Regions from separate parts of the Blautia sp. An46 genome, predicted to be linked through region 1. Evidence: a T-box and tRNA genes for the amino acid it is inferred to sense, from the RefSeq annotation. Region 1 holds a T-box; the other regions hold tRNA genes.
What was found. The T-box of region 1 lies ahead of proS (proline--tRNA ligase). A T-box ahead of a tRNA ligase gene usually reads a tRNA of that ligase, here a tRNA-Pro.

Region 2: it has a tRNA-Pro gene. The T-box ahead of proS (proline--tRNA ligase) is inferred to sense a tRNA for this amino acid. The anticodon was not compared.
Region 3: it has a tRNA-Pro gene. The T-box ahead of proS (proline--tRNA ligase) is inferred to sense a tRNA for this amino acid. The anticodon was not compared.

What each region holds. Positions count from the first base shown of each region.
Region 1 is NZ_NFIF01000022.1:29,241-31,506, reverse strand. It holds gene upp (uracil phosphoribosyltransferase) at 1-151, shown strand, start outside; gene B5G00_RS15605 (deoxycytidylate deaminase) at 168-653, shown strand; T-box leader at 714-926, shown strand; gene proS (proline--tRNA ligase) at 1,049-2,266, shown strand, end outside.
Region 2 is NZ_NFIF01000011.1:108,723-110,988, reverse strand. It holds gene abc-f (ribosomal protection-like ABC-F family protein) at 1-618, opposite strand, end outside; tRNA gene B5G00_RS10625 (tRNA-Pro) at 972-1,045, shown strand; gene B5G00_RS10620 (hypothetical protein) at 1,252-1,686, shown strand; gene B5G00_RS10615 (RsmF rRNA methyltransferase first C-terminal domain-containing protein) at 1,713-2,266, shown strand, end outside.
Region 3 is NZ_NFIF01000008.1:57,892-60,157, forward strand. It holds gene B5G00_RS08055 (zinc-dependent alcohol dehydrogenase family protein) at 1-107, opposite strand, end outside; gene B5G00_RS08065 (AraC family transcriptional regulator) at 353-1,210, shown strand; tRNA gene B5G00_RS08070 (tRNA-Pro) at 1,250-1,323, shown strand; gene B5G00_RS08075 (hypothetical protein) at 1,507-1,980, opposite strand; gene B5G00_RS08080 (LPS biosynthesis protein) at 2,006-2,266, opposite strand, start outside.

The sequences.
Region 1 (2,266 bases):
CATAGCAGCTCCGGAGGGTGTAAAGGCTCTTACAGAAGCCCATCCGGATGTGGACATCTATATTGGCGTGTTGGATGACCATCTGAATGACCACGGTTACATCGTTCCCGGACTGGGAGACGCAGGAGACCGGATCTTTGGTACAAAATAGACAAGGAGTGAAGAAAATGTCAGAAAAAAGACAGGACTATATATCCTGGGACGAATATTTTATGGGAGTTGCAAAACTGTCAGGAATGCGTTCCAAAGATCCTAATTCACAGGTGGGCTCCTGTATTGTCAGTCAGAATAATAAAATCCTTTCTATGGGCTACAACGGTTTTCCCATGGGATGCTCTGATGATGAATTCCCCTGGGCCAGAGAAGGAGAGGACTTTGATACCAAATATTTTTATGTGACACACAGTGAGCTGAATGCTATCCTCAATTACAGAGGGGGCTCTCTGGAAGGGGCAAAACTCTATGTATCCCTGTTCCCCTGTAATGAATGTGCCAAGGCCATTATCCAGGCAGGGATCAAGACCATTGTATACGGCAGCGATAAATACGGGGACACTCCGGCAGTGAAAGCCTCTAAGAGAATGCTGGATGCTGCAGGAGTCCGGTACTATCAGTACAGCCCAACAGGACGAAAGATAGAGCTGGAACTGTAGAAGGTCTGGTCTTGACAAAAAAGAGAAATTCCAATAAAATGGGGCAAAGAGATAAAAAGAAAAATGGCGATGAAAAGGAATAGTACCTGTTCGGAATGGCACAGAGAGAGGACCGCTGGTGGAAGGTTCTCCCGGGAAGACAGGGAACCGGCCTTGGAGCTGCCTGTGAGGAGCAGGACGCGGGCTTTGGCGTTAGAAAAGCATAAAGAGGGCGGCAGAAAAACAGCCGTCAAGAAGGGTGGTACCGCCGAATCCAAGACATCGGTCCCTGTTTGGGGATACGGTGTCTTTTTTTGTTCTGCAGGAATGCCCTATAGAATAAAAATTCTCCTGGGATTTAGAGCGGGACGCCTATGTATTGTCTTAGGAGGAAATCATTAAAAAGGAGTAGAAAAATGGCAAAGGATAAGAAGTTTGTAAAAGAGATTACCTCTATGGAGGAAGATTTTGCCCAGTGGTATACAGACGTAGTGAAGAAAGCTGAGCTCATCGATTATACCAGTGTAAAGGGATGTATGGTGATCAAACCGGCAGGATATGCTATCTGGGAAAACATCCAGCATGAGCTGGACAGAAGGTTTAAGGAAACCGGAGTGGAAAACGTATACCTTCCAATGTTTATCCCGGAAAGTCTTCTTCAGAAGGAAAAGGATCATGTAGAAGGCTTTGCCCCTGAGGTAGCCTGGGTGACCCACGGCGGGATGGAGCCTCTTCAGGAAAGACTCTGCGTACGTCCAACTTCAGAAACCCTGTTCTGCGACCTGTATTCAAAAGAAATCCATTCTCACAGAGACCTGCCAAAAGTATACAATCAGTGGTGCTCTGTAGTACGGTGGGAGAAAACTACCAGACCTTTCCTCCGTTCCAGAGAATTCCTGTGGCAGGAAGGACATACGGCTCATGCTACAGCAGAAGAAGCTGAAGAGCGGACCATCCAGATGCTGAATATCTATGCAGATTTCTGTGAAGAGGTACTGGCAATTCCGGTAATCAAAGGGCAGAAGACAGAGAAAGAAAAATTTGCCGGAGCGGAAGCTACCTATACCATTGAGTCTCTGATGCATGACGGAAAGGCTCTTCAGTCAGGAACCAGCCATAATTTTGGAGATGGATTTGCAAAGGCTTTTGGTATCCAGTATACAGATAAAGAAAATAAATTACAGTATGTACACCAGACTTCCTGGGGTATGACAACCCGTATGATCGGAGCACTGATCATGGTACATGGAGATAACAGCGGACTGGTGCTGCCTCCGAGGATCGCACCGGTACAGGCAGTGATCATTCCTATTCAGCAGAGAAAAGAAGGGGTTCTGGAGACTGCCCAGAGATTAGAGGCTCAGTTAAAGGAGGCAGGCATTCGGGTGAAAACTGATGAGACAGATAAGAGCCCTGGATTTAAATTTGCAGAGCAGGAGATGAGAGGAATTCCTGTTCGCATTGAATGCGGACCCAAGGATATTGAGGCAAATCAGGCGGTAGTTGTCCGCAGAGATACCAGAGATAAGGTTACAGTATCTCTGGATGAGCTGGCTCAGAAAGTAGGAGAAATCCTGGAAACTATGCAGGGAGAGATGCTGGAAAGAGCCAGGGCTCACAGAGACGCTCACACC
Region 2 (2,266 bases), on a different contig from region 1:
ATTCTCCTCCCAGGAGCTGAAATTGCCGTTTTGGATCTCTATGGTCTTTCGGTTCAGCACCAGTATATGATCGATACAGGCATCCAGCAGGTCCCGGTCATGAGATACCAGGATAAATCCTTTCTTTCCCTTCAGGTAACCTTTAACAGTCTCTCTGGATTCCTGGTCCAGATGATTGGTGGGCTCATCCAAAAGCAGAAAATCATTTTCTCCTGAAAAAAGCACTGCCAAAAGAAGTTTTGTCTGTTCTCCAAAACTGAGGGTATCAAACTTCCGATACAACAGGTCTCCCCCCAGTCCCAGCTTATCCATCTCGCAGAACACCCGCCACTGCTCACATCCCGGCTTTAATTCTTCCAGAAACTCTGCCGCTGTCTTTTCCCTGTTCTCTGCCTTCAGCACATAGGGAAAGTAATCAAAAGGCGTACTCCCAGTAATACTTCCCTTATAGGCGTATTCTCCTAACAGCAGTTTCAGAAAAGTAGTCTTCCCTTTTCCATTTCTTCCTGCAAAACCCAGTTTCCAATCCGTGTCAATGGAAAAAGAAACATTCTCAAAAATATTGTCAAAGCTTCCCTCATAACCGAAGGTCAGACCCCTTACATTTATCTGAGACATATCTATCCCTCCTCTTATCCGTTGCCAAAGGACTGTCTCTTTGAAGCCTACCTTGTCCGATTAAGGGCAGCAAAAAAGAGAGGCGATGAGAACATAGCCTGCTTTTGGCAACATAAAACCCGCCTTCCGGACCTCCGGAAGGAACTGTACTGCAAGTTTCACGTTTTCCAAAAACGAACTATCTGCTCATCTTTCCACCTCTCTCATTAATCATAGCCTCATTATAGTTAGAATTCCTGTGGCTGTCAAATCTTTTCCTGTAAATTTTATATCCTCAGCCCTTATATATTTCCGATTTTTTGCTTGACATCTGCAGCTCTATTCTATATAATAACATCTGTTGAACATCTCAGCGAAGCGTGGCTCAGTTTGGTAGAGCGCTGCGTTCGGGACGCAGAGGTCGCGTGTTCGAATCACGTCGCTTCGATTTTAGAATCCTACCGGGTAGTCTCGTCATGAGACTATCCGGTATTTTTTTGTCTAAAAATAAAATTTTTTTAATTTACGCGTCATAAATGGGCTGTTTATACCGTATATTAATTAGTAATATAATTTTCTATCAGTAGTTTAATATGGATTTACGGCTGGGTTAGCTATATAATAAATCCATAATACTTGGACAGGAGAATTCTTATGGAAAAAAAATTAAGCTCTTTTGAAAGACAGTTAATGTTGGATGAAATTATGTTTTACAGTATCTGCAGTGATCAGGACAGACAGAAAATTCTGGATCAGCAGCCTATGACCTTCGATGATTTCCGGAGGCTTTCTCTGCTTACTGATTACCTGGAACTGGAGCATCTCCATAAATTTATCTGGGATCTTCACGGATACAAATTTATGGACGAAATGGACAATCTCTATGACAAATGTAAAGACGGCAGCGAAGAACTGCCGGATATGCTCATAGAGACAGGACACTGGCTGGATGACTTCTGGAAGCAGGCTCCCAATACCACTGTGTCCTTCCTCTTACGGAAAGTTTTTTCCGACGGGCTGAAAAGTCCCCGTAAAAAAGCCAGCATAACCCTCTATCCTCTTCCGGATAAGGGAAAATCTATGTCGTAACGCAAACATCAGAAAGGAAACTATTTATGTGTACACAGCTTCCACAGGCATTTCTGTCCCGGATGGAAGAAATGCTGAAAGATGAATTCCGGGATTTTCTGGAAAGCTATCAGGCTCCCCGGCAGTATGGGCTTCGGATAAACACGAAAAAAATCAGTCCTGAGAAGTTTATGGAAATCTCTCCTTTTCAGCTTACCTCTATTCCCTGGGTGGAAAATGGATTTTTCTACAGCAGTGAGGACAGACCATCCCGGCATCCTTATTATCAGGCCGGACTCTATTATCTTCAGGAGCCCAGTGCTATGACCCCTGCCAGCCGCCTTCCCATTTATCCGGGGGAGCTGGTACTGGATCTTTGTGCGGCTCCCGGAGGGAAAGCTACCGAACTTGGCAGCCGGCTTCAGGGACAGGGGCTCCTGGTCGCCAATGATATCAGCGCCTCCAGGGCCAAAGCACTTATGCGAAATCTGGAGCTTTGGGGAATTGATAACTCCCTGGTAACTACAGAAACGCCCAAACGTCTGGCTGAAGTTTTTCCTGAGTATTTCCACAAAATACTCATAGACGCCCCCTGTTCAGG
Region 3 (2,266 bases), on a different contig from region 1:
GCCATAGTTTTTATCAGCACCTGGCCGAATCCCGGCTTTGGAATTTCAAAATCTTTCAGTTCCACTGTGCTGTTGCCTGGCAGGATCGCACCTTTCATTGTACCCATCTTAAAATCCTCCTCTGTGTTTTCTCTGTGTTTTTATTTATCTTTATTATACGTTTATATGAAGTTTCTTTAAGAGAGAACAGCGACAGCTTTCAGAAAATATGTCGTCTTTTCGCAGGTTTATTTATATTCTTTCTTGACTGTCCTCTTCTGTTCCTGATAGACTGTAAGAAAACCGGAAGAATTTCTGAAACCGCCTGTTGGATTACTAAAAACAACGTTATTCCCTGTCAGGAGGAAATAAAATGAACACCCTGCTCCAGAATCTGGATTTTACTTTCACTGTTGAAAATATCCCCGTCCATGTCCTTACCATTGCCCTTTGCCGTCAGGTACTCCATGTACCTTTTCACAGCCATGGCGCCGGCTGCTATGAGCTGCACTATATCGTCTCTGGGAAGGGGGAGATCCATTTAAAAGATGGATATTTTCACACAGCTCCGGAAACCTTTTATATGGCAGGTCCTCACATAGAACATTCTGAGATTTCCCACAAAAAAGAACCCATGGTGGAATTCTGCCTTTATTTCCATATAGACCATTGCCTTCCCAGTATCATTAGCGGAAAAAAGCCGATCCTGTCTGCTCTGATCTCCCAGGATCTTATTCTGGAAAGAAAGGGCTCCTGTCTGCTTCCTCTTTTAGAAGAGCTGAAAGAGGAGCTGGAGAAAAAGCCCTTTGGATATGGGGAATACATCTGCGGCCTCCTCAAACAGATTTTTATTCTCTGCATCCGCAGTTCCCGGTCCGCTGCCAGTGAGGGAAATTCCTCTTCTCCTCAGAATCTGGTCCTGCAAAAATCCGTCATTGCAGAAGATTATTTTTTATATGAATATGAAAATCTGAGTCTTAGGGAACTGTCCCGCCGCTTAGGTTTAAGCACCAGGCAGACAGAACGTTTCCTGAAAGAGTTTTACGGACAGACCTTTCTGGAAAAGCGGACTCAGGCCCGTATGGAGCGGGCTCTGGTCCTTCTGGGGCAGCCAGGCCAGACTGTCACCTCCGTATCCAACGCCCTGGGATACTCCTCTCCAGAACACTTTTCAGGGGCCTTTCGAAAATACTTTGGTTCCAGTCCAAAAAATTTTCTAAAAAAGTGTTGATTTTTAAAAAAATTCTGGTATAATAGCATTTGTTGATTGCGGGGTATGGCGTAGCTTGGTAGCGCGCACGGCTGGGGGCCGTGAGGTCGCAGGTTCAAATCCTGTTGCCCCGATAGATTGAGGCTGGACTTCCACATAAGGAATTCCAGCCTTTTTTCATTATAATATGACATATCCTGGAGAGTGCATGGCAAATCTTCTTCTCTTTCTGCGCTCTGATTTCCGCAGCCTGAAGCTGCCAGTAATAAACAGCAGGTCAATAATAGGATTCTCTTTTTCAACTTCTTCCCCTTCTTTTAAAATCCCAGCTCCGTAAAGCTTCCTTCTGTCATCCCCAACTGTATATCAAATCTGGTATCTTCTCCTGCTACAAGTTTTATCCTGCTTTCTCCCTTTTCCAGGGAGATGCTTTCCTGGGCATTTAGTTCCCCTGGAGAATCACACTCTGCCAGAGTGGTCAGAGCCCCTTCCGGGTCAATAAGCACTACTTTCAATTTACCGCTGTATAATGTGATTTCATAAGAGAACTCCACTTCTGTAGTTTCCTGGGCTTCCCAGGACCATACGGTATCCATTCCTTCCAGTCTTTCCACAGAAGCAGTCCACTTATCTTCCTCTATGTTCTGCTGGACTTCGTCCAGATTAAAGGAATTAGAATCGCTGGAGATTTCTTTTTCATTATCATATAAATCTGCCATCCGGTTGCCTCCGCAGCCGCCGATACTGAAAGCCGCCAGCAAAGCCAATGCTGCCGTTAATTTTCCTCTCATTCGCTTTTCACCAGCCTTTCCCTGCTCACTGAGGAGTTTTTATATCTTTACGGAGAACTTCCTTAGGCGGTTCAATCTCATTTGCCAGGGTATGTTCTGTTAATTCCGATAAAACCTTAAATTTTTTATTCAGCATAGGCCGCATACAATTAGGCACATGCTCCTGATGGGCTCTGTGTATAGCCACACATTCTTTGCAGTTTCCATGATAACGGCAGGCCTTCTGACAGGGACAGTGGTCCTTATCTTTATATTCTTCTCTGAACTGGGCTGCAAACTCTTCCTG